Regions from separate parts of the Streptomyces sp. 3330 genome, predicted to be linked through region 2. Evidence: riboswitches for the same ligand, from Rfam matches in the RefSeq annotation. Region 2 holds a riboswitch; each other region holds the start of a gene.
What was found. Region 2 has a riboswitch for thiamine pyrophosphate ahead of thiC (phosphomethylpyrimidine synthase ThiC). Riboswitches for the same ligand answer to the same signal wherever they lie in the genome.
Positions count from the first base shown of each region.

Region 1 (5,296 bases), on a different contig from region 2:
TCGTCGAGCGCGATCAGGAACCCGAAGCCGACGGTCACCGCGGAGACGCCCAGCGGCAGCATCAGCAGCGCGTCGAAGCCGCGGACCAGCCGTCCGGCGTCCCGCCGGGTGAGCGCGGCCGCGGCCAGCCCGCCGACCAGCACGGCGATCGCGGTCGCGGCGCCCGCGTACTCCAGCGAGTTGCCGATCGCGTCGATCGGCGGGACCAGGAAGACATTGCTGTCGTCTCCGGTCAGCGCCCGGTAGTAGGCGAAGTCCGGCGCGTCGAACGAGCGCTGCGCCAGCACCGCCAGCGGCAGCACCAGCAGCACGGCGATCGTGCCGAGCACTCCGGCGAGCAGCGCCCACTGCCCGGCGCCGCGCGGCCGCCGCGCCGTCACCGACGCGTCCACCAGCCGCAGCGCGGTCTCCCGCCCGCGCACGGTCCGGGCGTGCACGGCGAGGATCGCGCCGACGGCCACGAACTGCACGATCGTGAGGACGGCGGCCGTGGACAGGTCGAAGATCTCGGAGGTCTGCCGGTAGATCTCCACCTCCAGGGTGGAGAAGGTGGGGCCGCCGAGGATCTGCACCACGCCGAAGGAGGTGAAGGTGAAGAGGAAGACCATCAGCGCGGCGGCCGCGACGGCCGGCCCGAGGGCGGGCAGGGTGACCGTGCGCCACGCCGTCAGGCGGGAGGCGCCGAGCATGCGCGCCGCCTCCTCCTGCCGGGGGTCGAGCTGCGACCACAGCCCGCCCACGGTCCGTACGACGACCGCGTAGTTGAAGAAGACGTGCGCGAGCAGGATCGCCCACACCGTGGTGTCCAGTCGTACGCCCCACAGGTCGTCGAGCAGCCCGCCGCGCCCGACGAGCGCCAGGAACGCCGTGCCGACGACGACCGTCGGCAGCACGAACGGCACGGTGACGACGGCGCGCAGCACCTGCTTGCCCGGGAACTCCAGGCGGGCGAAGACGTACGCGGCGGGCAGCGCGATCAGGAGCGTGAGCGCGGTGGAGGCCAGCGCCTGCCAGGTGGTGAACCACAGGACGTGCCGGATGTCGGACTGCGCGAGCACGTCCCACAGCCGGCCGACGTGCCGGCCCCCGTCGGAGCCGAGCCCCCGGGCGACGATCGCGGCGACCGGGTAGGCGAAGAAGACCGCGAAGAACGCGACGGGCAGGGCCATGAGCCCGAGCCGTGTCGCGTTCCCCGCGCGGGCCGCGCGCGCGGTCACTTCAGTACGAGCGAGGTCCATGACTTGACCCAGTCGTCACGGTTGTCGGCGATCTTCGCCGGGTCGAGCGTCTCGGGGTCCTTCGCCTGCGGCCCGTACTTCGTGAACTCGGCCGGGACCGCGGCCCCCTCCCGCACCGGGTAGACGAACATGTTGAGCGGCATGTCCTGCTGGAACTCCTCGGTGAGCAGGAAGTCCAGGAGCGCCTTGCCGCCCTCGGGGTTGGCGGCGTTGCTCAGCAGGCCCGCGTACTCGACCTGGCGGAAGCAGGTGCCGGTGGAGACGCCGGTCGGGGCGGTCGACGGCTTGGGGTCGCCGTAGATCACCTCGGCGGGCGGCGAGGAGGCGTACGAGACGACCAGCGGCCGGTCGGCGCCCGCCTTCTTCCCGCCGGCGGACCCGGAGAACTCCTCGTTGTAGGCCTGCTCCCAGCCGTCGACGACCTTCACGCCGTTGGCCTTCAGCTTCTTCCAGTAGTCGGCCCAGCCTCCGTCGCCGTACGCGGCGGCCGTGGCCAGCAGGAAGCCGAGCCCGGGCGAGGAGGTGGCGGCGTTCTCGGTGACCAGCAGGTTCTTGTACGCGGGCTTCACGAGATCGTCGAAGGAGGCGGGCGGGGCCAGCTTGTGCGCGGTGAAGTACGCCTTGTCGTAGTTGACGCACACGTCGCCGGTGTCGACGGGCGTGACCCGGTGCTTCTTCTGGTCGGCCCGGTAGGCGGGCAGGACCTGGTCCGCGCCCTTCGCCTCGTACGACTGGAACAGCCCGTTGTCCAGGGCGCGCGACAGCAGCGTGTTGTCGACGCCGAAGAAGACGTCGCCCTGCGGGTTGTCCTTGGTGAGGATCGCCTTGTTGACGGCCTGCCCGGCGTCGCCGTCCTTGAGGACCTTCACCCGGTAGCCGGACTTCTTCTCGAAGTCCGCGAGCACGCTCTTGGAGACGGCCCACGAATCGTGGCTGACGAGGGTGACGGTCTTGGAGCTCGCCGCCGAACCGCCGTCGTCCGACGATCCGCAGGCGGACAGCGTGACGAGGCCGAGACCGACGGCCGCGGCCACGAACGTCCTGGTGTGCACTGGATTTCCTCCTGGGGTTGACCAGGAAGAGACGCGGCCCTGCCCGGGGGCCCGCGGAAGGTTCCGCCGGCACCCCGGGCAGGGCGCAACAGCTTGAGTGATGACCGAACTTCCTACCCAGAATGACCTGGGCAAGGTTCAGAGGGTCTGCGGACTCTCCCGCACTCTCAGCGCTGTGGCGCTCCCCTGTCGGAATATGAAGATGTACTGATACGGACGTACTGGTACCCGATACGTCATACCTGATACCGGGAGTCAGACTACCGCTCGGTGGCCGCGAGCTGACCGCACGCCCCGTCGATCTCCTGGCCTCGGGTGTCCCGGACGGTGACGGGCACGCCGTGCGCGGCGATCGCCTCGACGAACGCCTTCTCGTCCTCGGGCCGGGAGGCCGTCCACTTCGAACCCGGGGTCGGGTTCAGCGGGATGAGGTTGACGTGCACGGGCTTGCCGCGCAGCAGCCGCCCGAGCCGGTCCCCACGCCAGGCCTGGTCGTTGATGTCGCGGATCAGCGCGTACTCGATGGACAGCCGGCGCCCGGACCGCTCGGTGTACTCGAATCCGGCGTCGAGCACCTCGCGCACCTTCCACCGCGTGTTCACGGGGACGAGCGTGTCGCGCAGCTCGTCGTCCGGCGCGTGCAGGGAGATCGCGAGCCGGCACTTGAAGCCCTCGTCGGAGAACCGGTGGATGGCCGGCACCAGGCCGACCGTCGACACGGTGATGCCGCGCTGCGACAGCCCGAGCCCGTCCGGAGCCGGGTCGGTGAGCGCGCGGATGGCGCCGACGACCCGCTTGTAGTTGGCGAGCGGCTCGCCCATCCCCATGAAGACGATGTTGGAGAGCCTGGCGGGCCCGCCGGGCACGTCCCCGTCCCGCAGGGCGCGCATCCCGTCGACGATCTGGTGCACGATCTCGGCGGTGGACAGATTGCGGTCCAGCCCCGCCTGCCCGGTCGCGCAGAACGGGCAGTTCATCCCGCATCCGGCCTGCGAGCTGATGCACATGGTCACCCGGTCCGGGTAGCGCATCAGCACCGACTCGACGAGCGTGCCGTCGAACAGCCGCCACAGCGTCTTACGGGTGGTCCCCTGGTCCGTCGACAGGTGCCGCACGACCGACATCAGATCCGGCAGCAGCGCCTCACGCAGCTTCTCGCGGGCGCCGGCGGGGATGTCGGTCCACTCCGCCGGGTCGTGCGCGTACCGCGCGAAGTAGTGCTGCGACAGCTGCTTGGCACGGAAGGGCTTCTCCCCGATCTCCGCCACGACCTCCTTCCGCTCGGCGGGCGAGAGGTCGGCGAGATGCCGCGGCGGCTTCTTGGCTCCGCGGGGGGCGACGAAAGTGAGTTCTCCGGGTGCAGGCATAACACGACCAGTGTGGCAGATCATCGCCGGGGGCCCAGGCCAGAGGGGGGTGGGGGTGGTCACCCTTGGGCATCCCCTGTCAGCGTTGGTCGGCCTCGCACGGCCCGGGGACGGCCCGGGACTCAGTCGGCCCCGACCGGCCACGCCCAGGCAGCGGCGTCACCGCCCCTCACTCCAGCTGCATGGGAGCGACCTGAAGCTGTTCCCTGTAGGGCCAGGTGAAGGTGCGGTCGGGTTCGAGGTGGGAGTCCCCCCAGTGGATGGCATGGATGCCGTTCTCGGCGTCGGCCGTGAAGAACACGCAGACCAGCCTGGTGGAAGCCCCCAGCTCCTCGAACGTCTCGTGCAGCCCCAGGTACTCCTCGGTCGCCAGGTCCTCGCCGATGTCGAACAGGGCTTCCGGAGGCTGCGGTCCGTGCGCCCGGAGCAGCCGGTGCCGAGTGGGCGACGCGTTGGCCGGCAACCGGGCCCGGTCCAGAGGCCTCGGCCTGTCCGCGTACCGGAAGGGGAAGAGCGCGTGATCGTTGATCACCGCGTACTCGTATCCGCGCACGTCGCGCACGGCTTCCCCCAGCTCCCGCGCCGTTTCCGCGAGGTTCTCGCGCACCACTCCCGCAAGGGCGACACCGTACGGACTCCGCTTCTTCAACCCCGCAGCGAGATGCGCGGCATGAGCCTTCCCGTGCGCCTTGGCCAGTTGCACCGGGACCGCAGCGGCCAGTGCGCCGGCATGCCGCCCGAACCGCTCGACGGCCCAGGCCGACGGCCCCACCGGATAACCACCCAACACCGACATGCAGTGCTCCCTCCCCCAGGTCCCGCCTCCGAACTGTGTGACACGTACACGAAGGGTGCACAAGGGGGCGATCCGGCCACGCCGTGGCCGCACACGTTCGGTTCTCAGCAGCGGCGACCGGCGATGGCGGACGGTGGGACCGGCTTCCGCATGCGCACCCGCCCGGAGGGTCTCGTCCGATCGACCCCGGCCGTCGCCTCATCCTGCTGGCGCCGGAACCGGTCGTCCACATGGCCAACGACTTGTTCATCACGTTGCGGAGCAAACGCAATGCCGTCGCGGCCGGACACGACGCACACAGCCCGGAGTACATGCAGGCCTCGAATTCCTACGCGGAAGCCCTGCAGACGCTCAGATCCGAGATACGCCGCGATCTCGGACGCGGCCCGCTCCGGCGCAGAGTCGAGTACTGACCTCCCGGCGGCCCGAGCTCCGCGCATTCCAGCCCCGTGCTGCCCCGTACTGCACAACACAGCGGGCCCCCTCCCCGTACGCACAGGGAGGGGGCCCGCGTGAGCCGGTGGTGCGGTGTGGGTCAGCCGGAGCCCACGAACAGGACGAGCAGCAGCCACACCACGGGAGCCGTGGGCAGCAGCGAGTCGAGGCGGTCCATGATGCCCCCGTGGCCCGGGAGCAGCGTGCCCATGTCCTTGATGCCCAGGTCCCGCTTGATCATGGACTCGCCGAGGTCGCCGAGCGTGGCGCTGGCGGCGACGGCGAGGCCGAGGAGCAGGCCCTGCCACCAGGTGCCGTCGTCGATCACGAACTGCATCAGCAGCGCGCCGGCGACCATCGCGAACGACACCGCGCCGAGCAGGCCCTCGCGGGTCTTGCCCGGGCTGA
Region 1 covers NZ_JAVDVA010000012.1:211,200-216,495, reverse strand. Annotated here, with positions in the region: gene J2X68_RS21685 (iron ABC transporter permease) at 1-1,238, opposite strand, end outside; gene J2X68_RS21680 (thiamine ABC transporter substrate-binding protein) at 1,214-2,290, opposite strand; TPP riboswitch at 2,383-2,488, opposite strand; gene rlmN (23S rRNA (adenine(2503)-C(2))-methyltransferase RlmN) at 2,551-3,657, opposite strand; gene J2X68_RS21670 (hypothetical protein) at 3,827-4,453, opposite strand; gene J2X68_RS21665 (phosphatidate cytidylyltransferase) at 4,989-5,296, opposite strand, start outside.
Region 1: it holds a riboswitch for thiamine pyrophosphate, as region 2 does, so the genes downstream of both, J2X68_RS21680 (thiamine ABC transporter substrate-binding protein) here and thiC (phosphomethylpyrimidine synthase ThiC) in region 2, are expected to answer to the same signal.

Region 2 (5,296 bases):
CGCGACGGCGAGATCGAGATCATGTGCGTGTCCGACACCCCGGGCAATCCGGCGGTCGAGGAGTGGGCCGACTTCGGCGAGACCGGACACGCGCACGCCATCGGCCAGTGTCTGCTCTCCCAGCTCGACGAGGACGCCCGCCGCGATCATCTGGAGCGCTATCCCGCCGAATCGATCACGCCGTACACCGTGCGTGACAATCACGCTCTGTTGCGACGCCTGGAGCGGATGCGGCGGATGGAACCGGTCGTCGAGCGGCAGGAGTACGCGCTGGGCACGGTGTGCGCCGCCGTCCCGATCACCGTGGGCACCACGGCGTCCACGATGGCGATCTCCCTGCCCGCCCATCACGCCGACCGTCTGCTGCCGGCGGCTCGGCAACTACAGAGCGAGATCGGCCGGCTGCTGGGATCGCTGGCGATCTCTATCAGTATCTGAAAACTCACTCCTTGTGATCTGTTGTGCACGTTCAGCAAGATGCGTGCAGTGTCAGAAGGTCCATTCCCGGCCAGTCGGCGGCAAATGACGGGGTAAGGCGATGCGCGAGTCCGTACAGGCAGTACAGGCAGAGGTCATGATGAGCTTCCTCGTGTCCGAGGAGCTCTCGTTCCGCATTCCGGTGGAGCTGGGTTACGAGTCGTGCGATCCCTACGCCGTGCGCCTCACCTTCCATCTGCCCGGTGATGCCCCGGTGACCTGGGCTTTCGGGCGCGAGCTGCTCATCGACGGGGTGGGCAGACCGTGCGGCGAAGGGGACGTCCGTGTCTCGCCGGTGGATCCCGATGTGCTGGGGGAGGTTCTGATCCGGCTTCAGGTCGGCGGCGACCAGGCGCTGTTCCGCTCCTCGACAGCCCCGCTCGTGGCGTTCCTCGACCGCACCGACAAGCTGGTCCCCTTGGGCCAGGAGGGTGCTCTCGCCGATTTCGACGCGCATCTGGACGAGGCGTTGGACCGGATCCTGGCGGAGGAACAGAGCGCCGGCTGACATGCACGGGAAGCGAGCGGTGGCGAAACGCGCGGCGGTGGATGCTTCGGCGCGGTCACTGGTGTGCAGTAACGCTTCTTCATGGGGTGGGGCGGGCGCGCCACGGCCTTGCCGGGAGAGGTGAGGCGTGCGCCCGAGTCGGCCCGCGCGGGCGCCACCCGGGCGTCCTCCCCTTCAGCGCTTGCGCCGCCTGCCCCGTCCGCCCCGGGCCGGTGCGCTGCCCGCGACCGCGGCCCCCGCCGAGGCCGCTGGGACGGCTTCCTGAGCCGTCACGGGTGCCTTTCCTGACCCCGGCCGGTCGGCGGAGACCACCAGGGCCGCCAGGGCCGTCGTGACGGGCACGGAGGCGACCAGACCGATCGAGCCCACCAGGGTGCGGACGATCTCCTCGGCGACCAGTTCGCTGTTGGCGACCGCGCCCACACTGCTCTGCGCGATCGAGAAGAGCAGCAGCAGCGGCAGCGCGGCACCGGCGTAGGCGAGGACGAGCGTGTTGACCACGGACGCGATGTGGTCGCGGCCGATGCGGATGCCGGCCCGGTACAGACCCCGCCAGCCCATCGCGGGGTTGGCCTCGTGCAGCTCCCAGACCGCCGAGGTCTGCGTGACCGTCACGTCGTCGAGCACGCCGAGAGAGCCGATGATGATGCCGGCCAGCAGCAGACCGCTCATGTCGATCGACGGGTACAGGCCGTGGATCAGACCGGTGTTGTCGTCCGTGTTCCCGGTGAGCGCGGCCCAGTCGATGAACAGCGAGCCGAGGACGCCGATCAGCAGCAGCGAGATCAGCGTGCCGAGCACCGCGACGGAGGTGCGGGCCGAGAGCCCGTGACAGAGGTACAGCGCGATCAGCATGATGGCGCTCGACCCCACCACCGCCACGACCAGCGGGTTCGACCCCTGGAGGATCGCGGGCAGGACGAAGAAGTTCAGCACCATGAAGCTGATGGCCAGCGCGACCAGCGCCATGACGCCCCTCAGCCGCCCGACGACCACGACGGCGACCGCGAAGATGATGGCCAGGACCGCCATGGGAATGCGACGGTTCACGTCGGTGACCGAGTACTGGAGGTCCTTCGGCGCGGAGGGTTCGTAGGCCACCACGACCTTCTCGCCCTGCTCCAACTGCCGTGTCTGGTCGGGCTGGACGATCTCGGTGAACGTACGGCCCTTGTCGTCGCCCGTGTCCACCCGGATCGTGGCGCGCTTGCAGGTACCGCTCGCCTGCTGCTGCGCGGAGGAGCCCTCGGCGGTGGAGGTGTCGCCGGTGGGGGTGTCGCCCGAGGCGTTGACCGACGCGCAGCTCACGCTCACGACCTTGGTGACCGTGGCCTGCTGGGTCTGCCGGTCGAAGCCGACTCCGGTGCGCTCGTGCGCCGGGGCTCCCCCGGGCCACAGCACCACGAGTCCCACCAGTACCGCGGCCCCGAACGGGATGAGGATGGCCGCGATGACCTTGCGCAGGTGCTGGGACACCGGGGCGGCAGGGCCGTGGCTGTGACTGTGCCCGTGGGAGTGCCCGTGCCCGCCGTCAGAGCCGGATCCGGAGTCCGAACCGGGTGCGGGCCCGTCGCCCGGACCATGACCAGGTCCGTCACCCGGACCGTGGCCGTGACCGCCGCCGTGGCCCCCGCCGGTGCCGCTCCCGGCGCCACCGTCGTGACCGTGCCCATGACGGTGTTCGTGGGCAGCGTCGTATCCGTCACCAAAGCCTGGACCAGGGACGGGAGCAGAGCCGGAGCCGGGTCCACGTTCAGGGTGAGGGAACGAGTCAGGACGCGGGCCAGGGCCAGGACGAGGGCCGGAACCGCGGTCAGGGCCGTACTCCTGGCGAAGGGCGGGTCCGTCCGAGTAGCCCCGGCCGTCTCCGTATCCCTGGCTGTTCCCGTAACCCGGGTCGGTCCCGGCCCCCTGCCCCTGCCCCTGCCCGCTGCTTCCGTATCCCTGCCCCTGCCCGTCCTGATGTCCGCTACCGGGCACGGGCCCTGCCCCGGGGCGCGGGCGTTCGCTCGAGCCGGGTGCCTGACCGCTGGGGGTGCCGACGGTGCCGGCGGTGCCGACGCGTCGCAGTCCGCCGAGCCCACCGGCGTAGCCCGGCCCACGGTCGGGGTTACGGGGCTGGTCGTGACCGCTGTTGAAGTCACGGTCGCCTCTGGGGCCGCTTTCGGAACCGCTTCCAGAACCGATTCCGGAGCCATTGCCGGGACCACCGGCGGCGCCCGGTCGGCGGGGCGGCTCGGGCGGCGGATACGGGGGCTGGTGTGTCGTGGTCACCGACCGATCATCGCAAGAACGACAGGGGCCCTCTGTTCACCGCGCCAGAAAGGACGCTAGCGTGGAGCCAACCTTTGCACACGCGGGAGCTCGGAGCACCGGGCTGAGAGGGCGCTGACCTCCGTCTTCGCGATGTTTCACGTGGAACGTCTCTCGAATCGAGTGATGTTTCACATGAAACGTCGGCAGGCGGTAGCCGCTGCGTCGACCGCCGAACCTGTTACCGGGTAATGCCGGCGTAGGGAGTAGGTCTCATGACCAACAAGGACGCACGCACGCCTGCCTTCACGCAGAACGCGACCAGCGACAGCACGGTCGACGGGAACGACACGGAGGCCGGGAAGTCCATCGGCTGGCACAAGGGGTACGTCGAGGGCGCTCGCCCCGATCTACGTGTGCCGGTTCGTCAGGTGCATCTCACCAACGGGCAGTCGGTCACCCTGTACGACACCTCCGGCCCGTACACCGATCCGCTCGTCGAGACCGACGTCCGCAGGGGCCTGTCGCCCCTGCGCGAGAACTGGATCATCGCCCGCGGCGACACCGAGGAGTACGCCGGCCGGCCGGTGCGCCCCGAGGACGACGGCATCAAGCACACCTCACCGCGCGGCGGTCTGCGTAACCTCGACGCCGTCTTCCCGGGGCGGCCGCGCCTGCCGCGCCGCGGGCGGGACGGCGAGGCGGTCACCCAGCTCGCGTATGCGCGCCGGGGGGAGATCACACCCGAGATGGAGTTCGTGGCCATCCGGGAGAACGTTTCTCCCGAGGTCGTCCGCGAGGAGATCGCGGCGGGCCGCGCCGTCCTGCCGGCCAACGTCAACCACCCGGAGATCGAGCCGATGATCATCGGCAAGCGGTTCCTGGTGAAGGTCAACGCCAACATCGGCAACTCGGCGGTGACGTCCTCCATCGAGGAGGAGGTCGACAAGATGACCTGGGCGACCCGTTGGGGTGCCGACACGGTCATGGACCTCTCGACCGGCCGCAACATCCACACGACCCGTGAGTGGGTGCTGCGCAACTCCCCCGTCCCCATCGGCACGGTGCCGCTGTACCAGGCGCTGGAGAAGGTCGACGGCCGGGCCGAGGAACTGACCTGGGAGATCTACAAGGACACCGTCATCGAGCAGGCCGAGCAGGGCGTGGACTACATGACGGTCCACGCCGGCGTCCGCCTGCCGTACGTCCCGCTCACGGCCCATCGCAAGACCGGCATCGTGTCGCGGGGCGGCTCGATCATGGCGGCCTGGTGCCTCGCCCACCACAAGGAGTCGTTCCTCTACGAGAACTTCGAGGAACTCTGCGAGATCCTCGCCGCCTACGACGTCACGTACTCGCTGGGCGACGGGTTGCGTCCGGGCTCCATCGCGGACGCCAACGACGCGGCGCAGTTCGCGGAGTTGAGGACCCTCGGGGAACTCAACCGGATCGCGAAGCGTTTCCATGTTCAGACGATGATCGAGGGCCCGGGACACGTCCCGATGCACAAGATCAAGGAGAACATCGACCTTCAGCAGGAGATCTGTGATGAAGCTCCGTTCTATACGCTCGGCCCACTGACGACGGACGTCGCGCCGGCGTACGACCACATCACCTCCGGCATCGGCGCCGCGATGATCGCCTGGTGGGGCACGGCCATGCTCTGCTACGTCACGCCCAAGGAACACCTGGGCCTGCCCAACCGCGACGACGTCAAGACCGGCGTGATCACCTACAAGATCGCCGCCCACGCGGCCGACCTCGCCAAGGGGCACCCCGGCGCTCAGGAATGGGACGACGCGCTGTCGGACGCCCGCTTCGAGTTCCGCTGGGAGGACCAGTTCAACCTCGCCCTCGATCCGGACACGGCACGGGAGTTCCACGACGAGACGCTCCCGGCGGAGCCGGCGAAGACGGCCCACTTCTGCTCGATGTGCGGGCCGAAGTTCTGCTCGATGAAGATCAGCCAGAGCATCAACGAGCGGTTCGGCGCCGGGGCGGCCGAGGGGGCTTCGGCGGAGGAGATCGCCGAGGGCATGCTGGAGAAGTCGAGGGAGT
Region 2 covers NZ_JAVDVA010000010.1:92,862-98,157, forward strand. Annotated here, with positions in the region: gene J2X68_RS18580 (IclR family transcriptional regulator C-terminal domain-containing protein) at 1-438, shown strand, start outside; gene J2X68_RS18585 (SsgA family sporulation/cell division regulator) at 539-985, shown strand; gene J2X68_RS18590 (YibE/F family protein) at 1,160-2,461, opposite strand; TPP riboswitch at 3,332-3,521, shown strand; gene thiC (phosphomethylpyrimidine synthase ThiC) at 3,514-5,296, shown strand, end outside.

Region 3 (5,296 bases), on a different contig from region 2:
AGGTGCGGTGCAGCGGATCCTCGCCGTCGTCGGCGTCGTCGTCGACGGGCAGCGGACGGGGCACGGTGAGCGAGCGCGGGATCACGCTCGTGCGGTCCTCGGCGTTGTCGTGTCCGGCGGAGACCGCCTGCGGCGGCATCGCGTCCAGCTGCTCCTCGGTGAGCGGAGCGCGCGCCTCCCGTGCCTGCCCGAGCAGCGCCACGGCGTCGTACGGCCGGACCTCGGGGGTGCGGGCGGTGGCCGACGCCACCAGCTCGTCCAGCTCGTACGGCATCCCGGGGACGAGGGCGGACGGCGGCGGGACGTCCTCGTGGAGGTGCTTGTAGAGCACGATCGCGGGGGAGTCGCCGTCGTGGGGTTTCTCACCGGTGAGCATCTCGTAGAGCACCACCCCGCACGCGTACACGTCGACGCGGGGGTCGGCGGCGCCCGGCTGCTCGATCTGCTCGGGGGCGAGATAGGCGACCGTGCCGAGCACGGCCCCCGTGGTGCTGGTCACCGTGTCGACGGACCGCACCAGACCGAAGTCCGCGACCTTGACCCGCCCGTCGTCCCCTATCAGCACGTTCTCGGGCTTCATGTCCCGGTGCACGAACCCGGCCCGGTGCGCGGCGCCGAGCGCGGCCAGCACGGGCTCCAGGATGTCGAGCGCGGCTCGCGGCTGGAGCGCGCCGCGCTCCCGCAGCACGTCACGCAGCGTGCAGCCGGCGATGTACTCCATGGCCAGATAGACGTACGACCCGTCGGCGCCCTGATCGAACACCTGGACGACATTCGGGTGCGCGAGCCGGGCGACCGACTTCGCCTCCCGGATGAACCGATCGACGAACGCCCCGTCGGCGGCGAGCGCCGGGTGCATCACCTTGAGCGCGAGCACGCGGTCCAGGCGGGTGTCCACGGCCCGGTAGACCGTGGCCATCCCGCCGACCGCGATCCGCGCCTCTACGCGATACCGGCCGTCGAGCAGTTGCCCGACCAGAGGGTCCTGAAGGGTCGTGTCCACGCAGGTGAGTCTACGAGCCGCCGCTGACACCTCCGCCGGTTCCGCCGGGATCGCAGCGCGACTGGAGCCGACCTGTGACGCAACCCACGGGTCCCGCGACCCCCGTATCCGAAGACCGGACGGTAGCCGCGCGGGCGGTCAGAACGCCGGGCGCTCGGGGTCCAGCACGGCCCGGCCCTCCACCGGCGAGGACGCCTGCGCGAAGTACCGGGGCGGCATCCGTCCGGCCAGCCGGGCCAGCCTTCCCGCCTCGACGCCGGCCCGCATGGCCGACGCCATCCGCTCGGGCTCCCTCGCCCGCGTCACCGCCGACGCCAGCATCACCCCCGCACACCCCAGCTCCATCGCCAGTGCCACGTCCGACGCGGTGCCCGCGCCCGCGTCCAGGATCACCGGCACGCGCGCGTGCTCGACGATCAGCTGGAAGTTGTGCGGGTTGCGGATGCCCAGACCGGAGCCGATCGGCGAGCCCAGCGGCATCACCGCCGCGCAGCCCACGTCCTCCAGCTTCCGGGCCAGGACCGGATCGTCGTTCGTGTACGGCAGCACCGTGAAGCCGTCGTCCACCAGCGTCTCCGCCGCCTCCAGCAGCTCGATCGGGTCCGGCAGCAGGGTGCGCTCGTCGGCGATGACCTCCAGCTTGATCAGATCGGTGCCCAGCGCCTCCCGCGCCAGCCGGGCGGTCAGCACGGCCTCCCCGGCGGTGAAACAGCCCGCCGTGTTCGGCAGCACCCGGATGCCGAGCCGCTCCAGCACCGACAGCACGGAACCGTGCACCGAGGGGTCCACCCGGCGCATCGCGACCGTGGTCAGCTCGGTCCCGGACGCCACCAGCGCCCGCTCCAGCACGTCCAGGCTGGGCGCACCCCCCGTGCCCATGATCAGCCGGGACGAGAAGGACCTGCCGCCGAGGACGAAGGGATCGTCGGCCATGGCTCAGCCCCCCTGCACCGCGGTGAGCACTTCCACCCGGTCACCGTCGCGCAGTGCCGTGGACGGCCACTGCGCGCGCGGGACGACGGTCTCGTTGAGCGCGGCGGCCACCCCGGAGGGCGCCGGCGTCAGGGACCGTACGACGCTGTCGAGGGCCGTGCCGGCGGCGAACTCGCGCCGCTCCCCGTTCACCGAGACGTGCACGTGGGCGTCCACCCGGACGTGCCGCGGGCCGTCGTCCCGGGTGTTCTCCTGCGTGTTCCCCTGGGCGTTCATGCGGGCTGCTCCGAGAGTGCGGCGGCGCCGAAGCGCCGGGGTGTGAAGGGGCGGGCCTCGTCCGGGAGCTCCCCGGTGGCCAGGGCGTGCGCCATCGCGTCACCCGTCACCGGCGTCAGCAGCACGCCGTTGCGGTAGTGGCCGGTGGCCAGCAGCAGCCCGGCGAGGTCCGTCGGCCCGAGCAGCGGCGCGTTGTCCGGGGAGCCGGGCCGCAGCCCCGCGCGCGTCTCCGTGAGCGGCAGCTCGGTGATCCCCGGGACCAGCTCATGGGCGTCGCGCAGCAACTCGTACACGCCCCCCGCCGTCACCGTGGTGTCCCAGCCCAGCTCCTCGCTGGTCGCGCCGACGACCAGCTCGCCGTTCTCCCGGGGGACGAGGTAGACCTGGCTGCCGCGCACCACGGCCCGCACGGTCCGGCTCAGGAACGGGGCGTACCGCGGCGGCACGGCCAGCCGCAGCACCTGGCCCTTCACCGGCCGCACGGGAGGCAGGACGTCCTGCGGCACCCCCGCGAGCCGTCCGCTCAGGCTGCCGCCCGCGAGCACCACCTGCCCCGCCTCCAGGGCCGTGCCGTCCGCCGTGACGGCCCCGGTGGCGCGCCCGCCCGCGACCGACAGCCGCTCGGCCCGCGCCCGGTGGAAGACCACCCCGGCCCGCTCGCACGCGGCCACCAGCGCCCCGGTCAGCCGCCGCGGGTCGATCTGGTGGTCGCCGTCGACCCGCAGCCCGCCCCGCACCCCCGGTGCCAGCAGCGGCTCCAGACGCCGGCACTCGCGCCCGGACAGCCACTCCGACTCCAGCCCCGACTGCTGCTGAAGGGCGTGCAGTTCCCGCAGATGGGCGCGGTCGTCGGAGTCCAGCGCGACCGCGAGCGTGCCGCAGCGCCGGTAGCCCAGATCGTGCCCGGTCAGCTCCGTCAGCTCGGCCGCGAAGTCCGGATAGCGGCGGGCGGAGGCCAGGTTGAGGCCGAGCAGGGTCTGCTCGCCGTGGTGCAGTTCCGTGACGGCGGCCAGCATCCCGGCCGCCACCTGGGCGGCCCCGCCGCCCGGTGCCGGGTCGAGGACCGCCGTGGCGAAGCCCCGCTGCGCGGCCCGCCAGGCCGTGACCAGGCCGATGATCCCGCCCCCGATGACGAGGACGTCTGACGTACGTGAAGACGACATGGGCGTCCAGCCCCTCCCTTCGCCGGCATGACCCGGATCAGGTTCGACGGTCGGAGGCCGCCAGCCTCCCTCTCAGCCCGGTGCGTCCGGACTCCCGCGTGTGCTCTACGTTGGCCACCCTAGCCCGTGCTCCGGCGCCTCTGTAAGGGAGCCTTTCGTCATGCCCCGCTCGTTGGACGGCCTCGTCCTCGCGCCCGTCGCCGACCAGGCCCCGGGCCAGGTCGGCACCCGCACCCGCTTCACGTACCACGAACGCGGCGGCGCGATCTGGGCGGAGTACGCCGGCGGCGACGTCGTACGCGGGCATCTGGTGGGTACCCGCGAAGGAGACCGGCTCGACTTCCGGTACGTACAGCTCAAGCACGACGGGACGACGTCCTCGGGGCGCTGCGTCTCGACGGTCGTGGAGCTCGCGGACGGACGGGTGCGGCTCGAGGAGAGCTGGGCGTGGGAGTCGCAGGAGGGCAGCGGCACCAGCGTTGTGGAGCAGGTCACGACGCACGACGGCTGACTGACGTTTCGTCAGCCGCCTAAGGTGATCAGGTGAGCGAGCAGAGGCAGGAACAGGGCGGCCCGGCCGGACGGCGCGTGGTGGTCGTCGGCGCGGGCATGGCCGGGGTGCAGACGGCCGTGGCGCTGCGGGAACAGGGCTTCGACGGCACGGTGACGCTGATCGGAGCGGAGCCCCACCAGCCCTACGACCGGCCCCCGCTGTCCAAGGCCGTCCTGCTCGGCAACGCCGAGGGCTCCGCCTTCGACGTCGACTTCGAGGGCCTCGGCATCGAGCTGGTGCTCGGCCGCGAGGTCGACGGCCTGCGCCCCGCCGACCACGAGCTGGACACCGAGGCCGGACCCGTCCCCTACGACGTGCTGGTCCTCGCCACCGGCGCCGAACCGATCCGGCTGCCCGGCGCCGAGGGCGTGCCCGGCGTGCATCTGCTGCGCACCCTGGACGACGCCGAGCGGCTGCGGCCCGTGCTCGCCCGGCAGCACGACGTCGTGGTCGTCGGCGCCGGCTGGATCGGCGCCGAGTTCGCCACGGCCGCGCGCGAGGCCGGCTGCGCGGTCACCGTGGTCGAGGCCGCCGACCGGCCGCTGGCCGGGGCGCTGCCCGCCGAGGTCGCCGCCCCCATGGCCGCCTGGTACGCCGACAGCGGCGTCGATCTGCGCACCCGCGCGCGCGTGGAGCGCGTCGAGCCCGGTGCGGTCGTCCTGGACGACGGCACCCGGCTGCCCGCCGGCGCCGTCGTCGTGGGCATCGGCGCCCGCCCCGCCACCGCCTGGCTGGCCGGCTCCGGCGTCACGCTCGGCGCCCACGGCGAGGTCGTGGCCGACGCCCAGCTGCGGACCTCGGTGCCCGATGTGTACGCGGTCGGCGACTGCGCCTCCTTCCCCTCGGGCCGGTACGGCGAGCGACTCCTCGTGCACCACTGGGACAACGCCCTCCAGGGACCGCGCACGGTCGCGGCGAACATCGTCGGCGCCGCCACCGACGAACCCCTGGCCGTCTACGACCCGGTCCCGTACTTCTGGTCCGAGCAGTTCGGCCGCTTCGTCCAGTACGCCGGACACCATGCCGACGCCGACCGCGTCCTGTGGCGCGGCGACCCGGCGGGACCGGCCTGGTCGGTGTGCTGGCTGCGCGACGACCGGCTGGTCGCCCTGCTGGCCGTGGGCCGGGCGCGCGACCTCGCCCAGGGAAAGCGGCTGATCCAGGCGGGCACACCCATGAACCCACGGCTCCTCGCGGACCCGGCGAGGCCCCTGAAGGCCGCGACGGCGGCGGTCTGACCGCCTGGTCGGACCGGCCCGGTTTCCGACTGTCAGCGGCAGATGGCAGGCTTGTTCCCGTGACCGAGATTGACGCAAAGACCGATGCTCTCGTCCCCGCCTGGCTCACCGTGCCCGACATCGCGGACAT
Region 3 covers NZ_JAVDVA010000001.1:12,157-17,452, reverse strand. Annotated here, with positions in the region: gene pknB (Stk1 family PASTA domain-containing Ser/Thr kinase) at 1-1,003, opposite strand, end outside; gene J2X68_RS00085 (thiazole synthase) at 1,142-1,936, opposite strand; gene thiS (sulfur carrier protein ThiS) at 1,940-2,140, opposite strand; gene thiO (glycine oxidase ThiO) at 2,209-3,375, opposite strand; TPP riboswitch at 3,373-3,483, opposite strand; gene J2X68_RS00070 (hypothetical protein) at 3,536-3,886, shown strand; gene J2X68_RS00065 (FAD-dependent oxidoreductase) at 3,919-5,166, shown strand; gene J2X68_RS00060 (Rv2175c family DNA-binding protein) at 5,226-5,296, shown strand, end outside.
Region 3: it holds a riboswitch for thiamine pyrophosphate, as region 2 does, so the genes downstream of both, thiO (glycine oxidase ThiO) here and thiC (phosphomethylpyrimidine synthase ThiC) in region 2, are expected to answer to the same signal.